Regions from separate parts of the Rossellomorea sp. DA94 genome, predicted to be linked through region 1. Evidence: predicted binding sites of a transcription regulator. Region 1 holds the regulator's gene; each other region holds the start of a gene.
What was found. The regulator Rex, encoded in region 1, represses fermentation and respiration genes when NADH is low (regulators of the CRP and FNR family bind a similar motif). The targets are predictions, from matches to a motif close to TTGTGAAATATTTCACAA.
Positions count from the first base shown of each region.

Region 2: the regulator Rex is predicted to act here: its motif matches at 1,294-1,311, upstream of cydD (thiol reductant ABC exporter subunit CydD).
Region 3: the regulator Rex is predicted to act here: its motif matches at 2,112-2,129, upstream of P8596_RS14175 (cytochrome c oxidase subunit II).
Region 4: the regulator Rex is predicted to act here: its motif matches at 1,120-1,137, upstream of P8596_RS22870 (AtpZ/AtpI family protein).

Region 1 is NZ_CP122397.1:286,960-290,173, reverse strand. Features, by position in the region: gene P8596_RS01660 (CPBP family intramembrane glutamic endopeptidase) at 1-182, shown strand, start outside; gene P8596_RS01655 (YdiK family protein) at 179-388, shown strand; gene tatC (twin-arginine translocase subunit TatC) at 404-1,171, opposite strand; gene P8596_RS01645 (twin-arginine translocase TatA/TatE family subunit) at 1,187-1,357, opposite strand; gene P8596_RS01640 (redox-sensing transcriptional repressor Rex) at 1,412-2,089, opposite strand; gene P8596_RS01635 (ABC-F family ATP-binding cassette domain-containing protein) at 2,280-3,214, shown strand, end outside.
Region 2 is NZ_CP122397.1:1,376,131-1,379,344, forward strand. Features, by position in the region: gene P8596_RS07305 (M20/M25/M40 family metallo-hydrolase) at 1-1,132, shown strand, start outside; gene cydD (thiol reductant ABC exporter subunit CydD) at 1,341-3,071, shown strand; gene cydC (thiol reductant ABC exporter subunit CydC) at 3,072-3,214, shown strand, end outside.
Region 3 is NZ_CP122397.1:2,718,874-2,722,087, reverse strand. Features, by position in the region: gene P8596_RS14180 (b(o/a)3-type cytochrome-c oxidase subunit 1) at 1-1,354, opposite strand, end outside; gene P8596_RS14175 (cytochrome c oxidase subunit II) at 1,355-1,831, opposite strand; gene P8596_RS14165 (hypothetical protein) at 2,203-2,337, shown strand; gene P8596_RS14160 (SDR family NAD(P)-dependent oxidoreductase) at 2,393-3,163, shown strand.
Region 4 is NZ_CP122397.1:4,435,931-4,439,144, reverse strand. Features, by position in the region: gene upp (uracil phosphoribosyltransferase) at 281-910, shown strand; gene P8596_RS22870 (AtpZ/AtpI family protein) at 1,293-1,514, shown strand; gene P8596_RS22865 (ATP synthase subunit I) at 1,521-1,895, shown strand; gene atpB (F0F1 ATP synthase subunit A) at 1,918-2,631, shown strand; gene atpE (F0F1 ATP synthase subunit C) at 2,709-2,921, shown strand; gene atpF (F0F1 ATP synthase subunit B) at 3,063-3,214, shown strand, end outside.

The DNA of each region.
Region 1 (3,214 bases):
CAATGGGATTCACCTTTGCCTTTCTTTATGTAAAAACGAAGCGGATCCTTGTGCCAATATTTGCTCACGTGGCCATGAATACAACGGTCGTTCTAATGCAATCTATCTATAAGGACGATATCGAAAAAATGATGAATGAAGCTGAAAAAATACAAGGATTTATTGGAGGATTATTTCTATGAGGAGATCACCATTATTCTCGGGAGTGATCTATCTCCTTCTCGGTGTGCTCTTCACATACTTTGCTGTACAAAACGTACAGAATGATGAAGGTTGGGGATTTTTCACGTATATGCTGATCTTTCTTGCAACCCTGGACTTCGGTTCCGGGTTACGGATGGTCATGCTGCATTTCAAAATCAAAAAACAAATAAAGCACAAAAAATAAGGATTGATCAAATGATCAATCCTTATTTTTGTCTTCAAACTGTTCCATTTCAAGCTTCTGCTCCGCCTCCAATACTTTTTTGTATCCGATCTTGGAGATCCAGATGCTGACTTCATATAGTATGAAGAGCGGTACCGTCACCATTAGATGGGACACAATGTCGGGAGGCGTGATAAGGGCCGCGATGACCAATAAGATAAAGTAGGCAGCTTTCCTCATCTTCCCCATCATCATCGGCGTGATGATTCCTAACCGTGTAAGAAAAAGCATGGCTACGGGTAACTGAAAAAGAAAACCGAAAGGAATCGTGATCTGGAATAAGAAATGAAAGTATTCGTTTATCCCTATCACTTGTTCTATATTTAGGTTCGTTGATAAACCCATCATGAATTTCACGATATATGGAAACAAAATAAAATAAGAAAATGACAATCCACCTAAGAAAAGGAGAAGGGAAACTGGAATGTAACTCAGCGTCACTTTTCTCTCTCTTTCATATAAACCAGGGCTCACAAAAGACCAGACTTGAAAGAGAATGATAGGGGATGTCATGATCAAAGCAATGAACATGATCATTTCCATATAGATCTTGAGAGGATCTGTGATACGAAAGGCGTTCATGGTTAATTCTTTCGCTTCATCGGCATGCTGTAAGTACCTGATCAGCGGTTCTGCAAGAAAGAAGCTTACAACAACTGCTAACAAGAAGAAAACGACTACAAACATGAGTCGTTTTTGCAATTCTCCTATATGTTCATAAACTGTCATGTCTCTTTGACTCATGGCGTTCATCCTACTCTACTTAGCACTATTATTTTTTTCGTCTTCATCATCTGCTAAGCCTTTTGTTGCATTTTTAAATTCACGCAATGTATTTCCTGCCGCTTTTCCTAATTCCGGAAGTTTCTTAGGACCAAAAATAAGTAAAGCAACGACTGCTATTAATACGAGGCTACCTGGACCTGGCATAATGAGACACCTCCTCTTTTACCATTCTATCATAACGCAAATATGAAGAATTTTCTATTCTGTTATGATTCCATCTTGTGACATTTCCGTGTCATCCTCCGAGTAATGCTTCAAGAAGTATACGAGTGACTGAAGCTCCACCGCCAAGTCGATATGATGGACGCGGATATGGTCGGGCACCGTCAATCTCGCAGGGGTGAAATTCAGTATCCCCTTTATATTCGAAGAAACCAATCGGTCTGTGATATTCTGAGCAGAAGATGCCGGCACCGTCAGAATCGCTACTTCAATATCATGCCCCACAAGCTTCTCTTCTAAATCATCTAAATGAAAAACGGGTACGTCGCTGATTTGAGTCCCGACCTTCTTTTCATCCACCTCAAAAGCCATTTCGATCTTCGTATTATTATTCTTGATGAAATTATAATGAAGAAACGCCGTACCGAGATTCCCCACCCCGATCAGCACAACCTTCGTAAGGGCATCCTGATCCAGTGTCTTACGGAAGAAGGATAACAGATAATTGACATTATAGCCGTATCCCTTTTTACCCAATGCACCAAAATAAGAAAAGTCCCTGCGGATCGTAGCAGAATCAACTTTCACCGCTTCACTTAATTCCTTCGATGAAACCCTCTGCTTACCTGATGAGTACAGATTCTTGATAAATCGATAATATAGCGGAAGGCGCTTGGCCGTTGCCTGTGGAATTTTCGTTGTATCCTGGTTCATATTGTATTCCCCCACATCTATTCAAAACCTCTGATACCGCTTCCAAAATAGAAAGCATACAGATTTAATAAACTCTCCTACCCATCATACACTATATTTTATCCTAAGTGTACGAAGATTAATAGGTGTTTTATTGCCGTTCCCCTCTCAAATACGGTACACTAGCACTATGAAATAGAGGTGAAACGTCATGATTCTTTTACAAGTGAATCAATTAACAAAAAACTTCGGTGCAGATAATATCCTATCAAATATTAAACTTGAAATACAGACTAGAGATCGTGTTGCCCTTGTCGGCCGTAATGGTGCGGGGAAGTCGACTCTTCTAAAAATAATAGCAGGACACCTTTCCTACGATTCCGGGGAGATCACAAAGCCAAAAGGCGTCTCCATGGGGTATCTTGCCCAAAATACGGGTCTCGAATCGGATCTTTCCATCTGGTCTGAGATGCTGACTGTCTTTGAGGAATTGAAACAGCAGGAAAAAAAATTGCGATTATTGGAGCAGCAAATGGCCGATCCCTCGGTATATGAACAAGAGGAGGTCTATCAACGGGTATTGAAGGAATACGATCAACTCCAGGTTCTCTTCAAGGACTCCGGCGGCTATCAGTATGAAGCGGATATCCGTTCCGTCCTTCACGGATTGAACTTTGCCGATTTTGATTACGAAACCAAGATATCCACACTGAGTGGTGGTCAGAAAACCCGTCTTGCCCTTGGTAAGCTTCTTCTGACCAAGCCTGACATCCTTATCCTGGATGAGCCGACCAACCACTTGGATATTGAAACTTTATCATGGCTTGAAACGTATCTTCAAAGCTATGAAGGAGCAGTCCTGATCGTTTCCCATGATCGCTACTTTTTAGACAGTGTCGTCAATCAAGTGTATGAAATTTCCCGGAACAGAAGTAAGAAATACCCAGGGAACTACAGCAGATATCTTGAACAAAAAGCAGAAGACTTTGAGAAAGATCTCAAAATGTTCGAGCGTCAACAGCAGGAAGTCGCAAAGCTCGAAGACTTCATCCAACGGAATATCGCAAGGGCGTCTACCACGAAAATGGCACAGAGCCGGCGAAAGAAGCTGGAGCGCATGGATCGGATGGATCGACCACTCGGCGA
Region 2 (3,214 bases), 1.1 Mb from region 1:
TGGGGATGAAGAAAGTGAGCATGCCGGGATGATTGCGGCTTTAAGTGATCTCCACCGCTTGAAAAACGAAGGCTTTGACTATTTAGCAGCAATCAACACAGACTTCATTTCCCCTATTTATGACGGGGATTGTAAACGGTATATTTATACGGGAGCAGCGGGGAAGCTGCTGCCAAGTTTCTATATATATGGAAGAGAAGCACATGTAGGGGATGTTTTGACATCGATTGATCCAACCGTGATCGCTTCGAAGATCAATCTCGAAATCAATCAGAATCTTGATTATCTCGAGGATATCCCCGGGGAGTTCACCCTGCCGCCTTCATGTTTGCATTTTAAAGAGGATAAGCATACGTATAATGTTCAGACACCACTCAGTGCGTCTCTGTATTTCAATTATTTTGTATATGAAAGAACGGCTCGTGAAGTGCTGTACGACATGAAAAAGGTCGCTTTGAAGGTAGTAAGTGAAATGGAAGAGCGAAGCAAAAGGCAGTTTGAACAGTACCGGAACTATCACGGATTCCCCGAACGGGAATTCTCATGGGAAGTAGAGGTCCTTACGTTAAGGGAGTATATATTCTGGCTGAAAGAAAGGGGCATAGATCCGGACCCCGTCATGAAGAAAATTTTTCATGATATGGAAGGGGAGGACCGACGGACGATTGCTTTTTCAATGGTGGAAGCCCTCCAGCATCTTGACCCCGACCGGACACCAAGGGTCATCCTGTTCTTCGCTCCGCCTTTTTTACCACATAATTTTGTGAATGAGGAAAATGAGTACGGCAAGAAGGTGAGAGAGGTGCTCGGAACCTGCTTGGATGACATATCAAATGAGACAGGCGAAGAATTCGTCATCAAACGGTTTTTCCCATATCTCGCAGATGGCAGCTTTCTTTCCCTTCACGAAGAAGATGAAGATATCGAGGTTTTCAAGAAGAATCTGCCCCTCATCGATCACCTGTACCCGGTGCCCATCGATATGATCAGAAAGCTGAACATCCCCTCCATCAATATAGGAGTCTACGGGAAAGATGGTCATCAATGGACCGAAAGAGTGTATAAACCTTATACGTTCTCCGTCCTGCCGGAGATCATCAGGCGGGTGACGAAGGACTTATTGGAAATTTAATATGAAATAGGTAGAGAGGTTATTTTCCTCTCTATTTTTTATTGGTCATTAGAGTGTGATTTACTATAAAAATGAATTTTTCTGGATTCTCACTAGAAAATTGTCACAAAACGGTCAATCCCAAAAGATGCATGAACGGAACAAGTTTACTATAATATAGATTGTGAAGTATTTCACTAACTTTTAACTTTTGGGGTTGAGAGAAAATATGAAAGAGCTTAATCAATTAGCCAAAGAGCAAAGAGCATCGACCATGACGCTTTACGGGACTTCCCTGTTGATGGGAGGAGTCGTTGTTGGGCAGGCGTATTTGCTCGTAAGCATTGTTCATTCAATATTCATAGAGAAGCTCGGGTTCCAGGAGATCCTCCCGATGCTTGGGGCTTTGCTTCTCATACTCATAGGGAGGTCAGCCCTTTCATTTGTCAATGGCCGGATTGGAATCAGGATGGCAAGAAAGGTGAAGGTGGACCTGAGGAAACGGCTGTTAAAGAAATGGGCAAAGAATCCCCTTCAGGCCTCCATTCAAGGTCAATCGGGTCAAAAGGTCAGCACGATGATGGATGCGGTCGATGGGGTGGACGGATTTTTCAGTCAGTATATTCCTCAAAGGATCCAGACCACCATCGTTCCTTTAATCCTGTTGATCACCATCTTCACTGAGCATGTGTATACAGGTTTGATCATGGTGGTGACGGCTCCATTCATCCCATTATTCATGGCCATCATCGGAGTCATGACCAAGAAGAAATCAGAGAAGCAGATGGATAAGCTGACCGCGTTTTCCGGGAGGTTCCTCGATACTCTTCAAGGATTGCCTACTTTAAAGTTACTTGGGAAGGGGAAGCAACAGAAAGAGGGGATCAAATCAAGCAGTCTGGATTTCCGGGAAGCGCCCATGGATGTATTGAAGACGGCATTTTTGTCTTCCTTGATGCTTGAATTCATTTCCATGTTAAGCATCGGCCTGATCGCCCTGGAGGTGGGGCTGAGATTGGTAGTCTTTGAGAGTATCCCATTCTTTACCGCTTTCTTCGTTCTTGTCCTGGCACCGGAATTCTATCAGTCTTTAAAAGAGCTGGGGAATGCATTTCATACCGGTCGTGGGAGCATGGGGGCCGCAAAGAAAGTCATGGAGGAGCTTCAGGAAAAGGGTCAGCCGGTCAAATGGGGGGAAAGGGAGTTCAATTCAAATGGGATTCCTCCCACCATCGAACTGCGTAACCTCGGGTTCTCCTACAGTGAAAAAGGCTATGCCCTTCAAGGGGTCACCGCCTCCTTTCCTTCACAGAGCCAGGTGGCGGTCATCGGTCAGAGTGGAGCGGGGAAGACAACCCTCCTTCATCTGCTGGCAGGTCTGCTTGATCTTTCTGAGGGAGACCTTCTCATTAATGGAGTCCCGAGAAGCGAATACGCGGAAAGTGACTGGTTTGATCAATTGAGTTACATTTCACAGAACCCGTACTTATTCTCTGGCACGATAGCTGAAAATATTGCGGTCGGGGGAAGAAAAGGGATCACTCGAGAAGAAATCGTATCCGCTGCTGAAAAAGCGGGGATTGCTGAAATGATCGCGGGACTTCAGAAGGGATATGATACACCGATCGGGGAAGCGGGGAGAGGGCTTTCCGGTGGGGAGAAGCAGCGCATTGCCATTGCAAGGGCGTTCCTCAAAGGTCCGTCCCTCATCCTGTTTGATGAACCGACTACCGGACTGGATATTGGTACCGAGCAAATCCTGCAGTCGTCGATGGAGGAGTTGGCTAAGGGTTCTACCGTCATTACAGTAGCACACCGCCTTCATACAATACGAAAAGCAGATGCCATTTTGTTGTTGGATAAAGGAAAAGTGGCTGGGCTTGGAACTCATGAGGTGCTCATGAAATCGGCTCCTCACTATCGTGATATGGTGAATGTACAGCAAGGGGTGAAACATTAGATGAAAGAATTACAATTTGTCGTAAAGCTGATGATGAAGGAAAAGAAGGATGTTGCGTATTCAATTCTTTTAGGCTTTCTGGCTGGAATTACCTCTGTGGGACTCTTTGCTTCAAGTGGGTATTTAATTTCCAAAGCGGCCTT
Region 3 (3,214 bases), 2.2 Mb from region 1:
TTGCCTGAGGTGCATCCCCATAAGTGGAATATGAAGACCTTCTTGGTGCACCCAGTAATCCAACTGCATGCATGGCGCCAGACATGATGCTCATTCCGACGGCCCATACAATAGCCTGCACGATGGCCAATTTGTTCATTGCTTTCGTTAGGACGCGTCCCGTCAGATGAGGGACTAGCCAATAAGCAATTCCAAAGAAGGTCAAGACGACAGATGTGGCCAGTGTTAAATGAAAGTGACCGGTGACCCAAATCGTATTATGGACCACCTGATTCATTTGATTGGATGCATTGATCAATCCGCCTGCTCCTGCAGGGATGAAAGCAACCATTCCGATGAACGGCACTGTAAAACGGGCGTCACCCCATGGAAGCTTCTTGAACCATCCGAATAATCCCGTAGCTCCTTTGCTTCTCCCGTACATTTCAAATGTTGCGAACAAAGAAAATGCTGTCATCAGGGAAGGGATGACGACCATGAACGTCAGGGTCACCTGCAGGAACTTCCAATAAGCATCAATGCCAGGCTCCACTAGTTGATGGTGAAATCCGACCGGTATCGAGAATAGAAGAAAAAGGATAAAGGAAAGACGTGCCAAAGAATCTGAAAAGATTTTTCCTCCGATGATTTTCGGAATGATCACATACCATGCCATATAAGCGGGCAGCAGCCAGAAATAGACGAGTGGGTGACCGAAATACCAGAACAAGGTACGGCTGACAAGGACGTCGACCCTGTCCACCAGACCAAGGGACCATGGAAGGAGCTGAAATAATACAGTCCCCGCAACCCCGATGGTGGCAACAATCCATAAGACGGTGTTGATGATGCTCATGAAAGTCAGTAAAGGACTCGGTTGTCCAGGATGTTCTTTTCTCCAGCTAATATATTTCATGATCATCCCTGCGCCGCCAAACCAGCTGCCCACCACTACGAAGGTCAATCCTAAATAAAAGATCCAATGTGCCTGGAGGGGAGCATAAAATGTATAAAGGACCGTAGCTTCATTTAATAAAATCATGACTGCTGCCATGATCGTTCCAAGGAGCATGACCCAGAATCCCAGCCACCCTATGAAGCGGGATTTCCCAGAATAAGTTCCTGACGTGCGGGAAATGGCCGCATGCTGGAATCCGAGAATAAAGAATGTCGTCAGTACCAATCCGAGTAATACCCCGTGAACAGTCAATACTTGATAATACCCGATACCTGCAGGCAAAGTGAATCTGCCTGAACGGACCAAAACCTGTAACAGGCCGGCGAGTCCACCTAATGCCAGAGCAGCAAACCCTACGTAAATGTGAGCCATGGCCAGTGTAGCATCCTTTTTATCAATTTTTACAAATGGTTTCATCTACTCCACCACCCTTAACATAGATTTCATCGTGTGATGACCGACACCACAGTATTCATTACAAACAATGAGAAATTCTCCAGCCTTGTCGAGTGTGGTTGTATATTCACTGACATATCCAGGTTCAAGCATCATGTTGATATTGGTTCCTGCCACTTCAAACCCATGCACAACATCCTTTGTTGTAGCCGTGATTTTCAGAGTCGATCCTTTAGGGATTTCAATTTCCCCGGGGGTATAGAGAAAAGCGGAGGCCACAAATACCAATTCATAATCCCAAGCCTTTCCTTCCACTTTTTTAAGTCCGGGTTCGTTAAACGGAGCGATTTTGTCCACCTGCTCCGGATTGACGTATGCCTTTGCGCTTGGAGGCTGATGCCCCTGATGAAAAGCACTGATACCCAATATGATTAAAAATAAGATAAGAGACCCTGTTCCCAGTGTTAACCACCATTTCTCATAGCGATGCATATGCATATAAATCACTCCTTAAATTAAAAACGATTCAGAAACAGCAAGAATACCCCAAGCCATGTGAGGATTAAAAACCCTCCCAAAAATAATACCGAAGTAAATGTACCTTTTAATGAGGTGGGTTCCTTGACTTTGACTTCCGTTTTTTGATGTAATTCCGGTTTTCCCATTCCACTCATTCCTTCCATTCATTATTCACTGAATTGATAGTTCAATCATAAGCGGGTACACCTCTTTGAATCTGTGATAAATGTCACACCTAAAGGGATGGTTTGTGAAAAAAGTGTGAAATGATTAAAAATAGGCACTCGGATGTGTTCATTCTCGTGAACTCTTGCATAAGGTGTAGGAATGAAGAGGAAGGTGATGATCAAATGGAAAAATATTATTGTAAACAATGCTGTCAAATCTTCTCTGATAAGATGATGTGCCCTCAATGCCGGATGCCGGTGGAAGCGAAGATACACATCGAGGTCCATCATCAGCAAGTGAAAAAAGATCACCGATGAGGCTTACTGTGCTAAAATAAAGAAGATTCGAATAACAGATAAGGCGGTGGAGAATTTGTTTGTTCCTTCATTTTCATTGAAAGGTAAATTGGCCGTTGTCACAGGTGCAGGCCGGGGAATTGGACGTGCCCTCAGTATTGGATTAGCGGAGTCAGGATCCGATGTAGTCCTGTTGTCCAGAACCAGGGATGATTTGGAAGAAACAGCTGGTGTAATCGAGAAGCTGGGGAGGAAGGCTCATATCCTCCCGACAGATGTGACATCACGTGATGAAATAAACAAGGTGATCACCTACATAGAAGACCATGGCTTGTCCATCGATATCCTGATCAATAATGCAGGGATGAATATACGTTCGGAAGCGCTTTCGGTAACGGATGATGAATGGCAGAAAATCATGGATACGAACTTGAAATCAGCCTTTATGATGAGCCAGGAAGTAGGAAGGCATATGAAAGAGAGGGGCCGGGGGAAAATCATAAACATTGCCTCCGTCGCAGGCCACGTTGCCCTCAGAACCGGGGTCGTATATGCTTCCACGAAAGCAGCCATGATTCAAATGACGAAGGTATTAGCCATGGAATGGGGAAAACACAATATCAATGTTAACAGTATCGGTCCATGGTATTTCAAGACACCTTTAACAAAGGAACTTCTGCAAAATGAAGAGTATGTAAACGATATACTGGCAGTGACTCCTTTGAAAAGGATCGGTGAGCTCGAGGAATTGGTAGGCCCGGCGGTATTCCTTTCATCGGATGCCTCAAACTATATTACCGGACAAACCCTCTTTGTAGACGGAGGAATGACGATCAACGGTTTTTGATTCCAGGATAAAAGGCTGACCTTTCGCTGAAGGTCAGCCTTTTATCTATTT
Region 4 (3,214 bases), 480 kb from region 1:
CGATAAAACGACGCAATAAAAATGAAAATGACGCAATCATAAGGGAAAACGACGCAATCACCTCAGTCCCAAGCCTCCTGGTCCCCACTCACCCAGTCAAAATAAACCAAAATCCCATCGCGGAGATCAATTCCACCTCCAACTTTCTCAATTCTAACGATTCCATTACACTTCCCATCTCATGTTGCTCTTAAATTGTCTTTTATGTACAATAGTCTGAGGTGTAAATGAAGTGGACAAACCATTTTTACATAAAACTGAATTTAAAGGAGAGAGTCGTATGGGCAAAGTATATGTATTTGATCATCCGTTGATCCAACATAAGTTAACGTTTATCCGTGATAAAGAAACAGGAACAAAGGAATTCCGTGAGCTTGTTGACGAAGTTGCCACACTGATGGCATTTGAAATTACACGTGATCTGCCACTGGAGGATATCGATGTTGAAACGCCGGTAAGCAATGCGAAAGCGAAAACCCTTGCAGGGAAAAAATTAGGAATCGTTCCTATCTTGCGTGCCGGCCTTGGAATGGTTGATGGAATCCTTAAATTGATCCCGGCTGCAAAAGTGGGACATGTCGGGTTATACCGTGACCCTGAGACTCTTAAGCCGATCGAATATTACGTGAAGCTTCCAAGTGATGTGGAAGAGCGTGACTTCATCCTGGTCGATCCGATGCTTGCAACGGGTGGGTCTGCTGTTGAAGCGATCAACTCATTGAAAAAGCGCGGTGCCGTAAGCATCAAGTTCATGTGCCTGGTTGCTTGTCCTGAAGGTGTCGACGCCATCAAGGAAGCACACCCTGATGTGGATATTTTCATCGCGGCTCTTGATGAGAAGCTGAATGAAAAAGGCTACATCGTTCCTGGACTTGGAGACGCGGGAGATCGTTTGTACGGAACGAAATAATCAGTGAACGCCAAAAACCGGATTATCGGAAACGATAGTCCGGTTTTTCCTATTTGACTGGAAGTATTTACATTAAATTCAAGGGTTACTCAGCAAGGGAATCTTCTATATAATGGAGGGGCATGTGAAGTGGGGAACTATGATTGTCTGAACCTCTCTATTTAGTAAATGTGTTGAAAATGTGAACAATCTGGGAACACGTGGATAGGTTGTGAACTTTTTAACTTGAACGCATTGACATAGATTAAGCCCTATTGTATGCTTACAAAGGATGTAAAATGATAAGGTTTTCACAATGCGTAAACCCTTATGCAATCGGTTTTACATCATGTCTGAAATGCTTGCCTCATGTTCAAATTTCGTTTGAATGGGAGAGGTTGAAATGGGTCAAAAAAACGAAAGCCCATATAAAGCGATGGCGATTTATTCGGCCATTTTAGCACAGCTTGTCGGGTCTATCTTAGTCGGGATTTTCCTGGGGAGATGGATCGATCAGCAGGTTGATTCAGCACCACTCTTTTTAATCATCGGATTACTCCTCGGCCTTGCCGCAGGGATTTATGCGATGCTTCGTACAGTACGACATTTCTTCTTAGGAGAATAATAAGATATGCCGGAACTCCATCAAATGTTTAATAGACAGCGGAAATACATAATTTATGTGCTTTCTATTTACGTCCTGGGTTGGGGATTCACCACCCACAAATCAGTATTCTTAGGGTTAATTTTAGGGACAGTTCTAAGTCTTTATATGCACTGGGGCATGACCAAGCGGGTCTCGAAGTTCGGGGACGCCGTGGTAGCCGGGCAAAAAGTGAGATCACTAGGAACCACTTCCCGTATGGCCGCAGCCGCCCTTGGAGTCATCATTGCCACACGATTTCCAGAAACATTTCATCTCCTAAGTCTTATTATTGGATTAATGACGACCTATATTGTCATTATGATAGATTATTTTTTCAGCAGCTTCAAAACTAATAAATAGCGGGGAAGAGAGGTGAAGTATTTTGAATCATGGAGCACCTACAGCCCATTTTCTGGGTTTGACTTTTAACCTTGCGAACGTTTTGATGATCACGGTCGCAACGGCCATAGTGTTTATTATAGCCCTCTTATCTACACGTCGCTTAGCCCTGAAACCGACCGGAATGCAGAATTTTTTCGAGTGGGTGATGGACTTCGTTAAGGGGATCATTAAGAGCAACATGGACTGGAAGACGGGTGGCCGTTTTCATATCTTAGGTCTCACGATTATCATGTATATCTTTGTATCTAATATGCTGGGTCTACCATTCTCAATTGTATATGATGGCGAATTATGGTGGAAATCACCTACAGCCGATCCTGCCATCACGATGACCCTGGCGGTTATGGTCGTGGTACTATCCCATTTCTATGGAATCAGATTGAAGGGGTTTGGCGAATATGGGAAAGACTTTTTCAAACCTATGTGGTGGTTATTCCCGCTAAAAATCATTGAAGAGTTTGCAAACACTCTTACATTGGGTCTTCGACTTTACGGTAACATCTATGCCGGTGAAATCCTGCTTGCACTACTTGCGGGTCTAGCCGTTAACGGTGGTATCGGCGGAACGATCGGAGCGATCGCACCAATGCTTGCTTGGCAAGGATTCTCGGTGTTTGTCGGATCAATCCAGGCGTTCATTTTCTGTATGTTAACAATGGTTTATATGGCTCACAAAGTAAGCCACGACCATTAATATATACCTGTTCATTACGGTGGACAAACATATATGTAAAAAATATTTTTCTTATACATTAAAGGAGGAACTTTAGAATGAGTCTTATCGCAGCAGCAATTGCAGTTGGTTTAGCAGCACTAGGAGCAGGTATTGGTAACGGTCTTATCGTAGGTCGTACAGTAGAAGGAATTGCACGTCAACCGGAATTACGTGGTACTTTGCAAACAACAATGTTCATCGGTATCGCACTAGTTGAGGCACTTCCTATCATCGGCGTAGTTATCGCTTTCATCGCACTAGGAAGCTAATAAAACGGACAGGTTGAATGGCGAAGTTCGTCTTGACGATTATCTTCGCCATTCCTATGTACTAGAGAATAGATTCTTTGCAAGAACGGTTCATTTATAAAAAATACGATCCAATCGATTCTTGAAGGGAGTGAATCGAGTATGTTAACTAACGCATTCGTTATAGGTGAGGCAGCAGGTCACGGCGGCCTTAACACGGGGGATATCGTCTTTCAGCTGATCATGTTCCTGGTCCTAATGGCGCTACTTAAGAAATTCGCCTGGGGTCCATTAATGGGAATCATGCAGCAGCG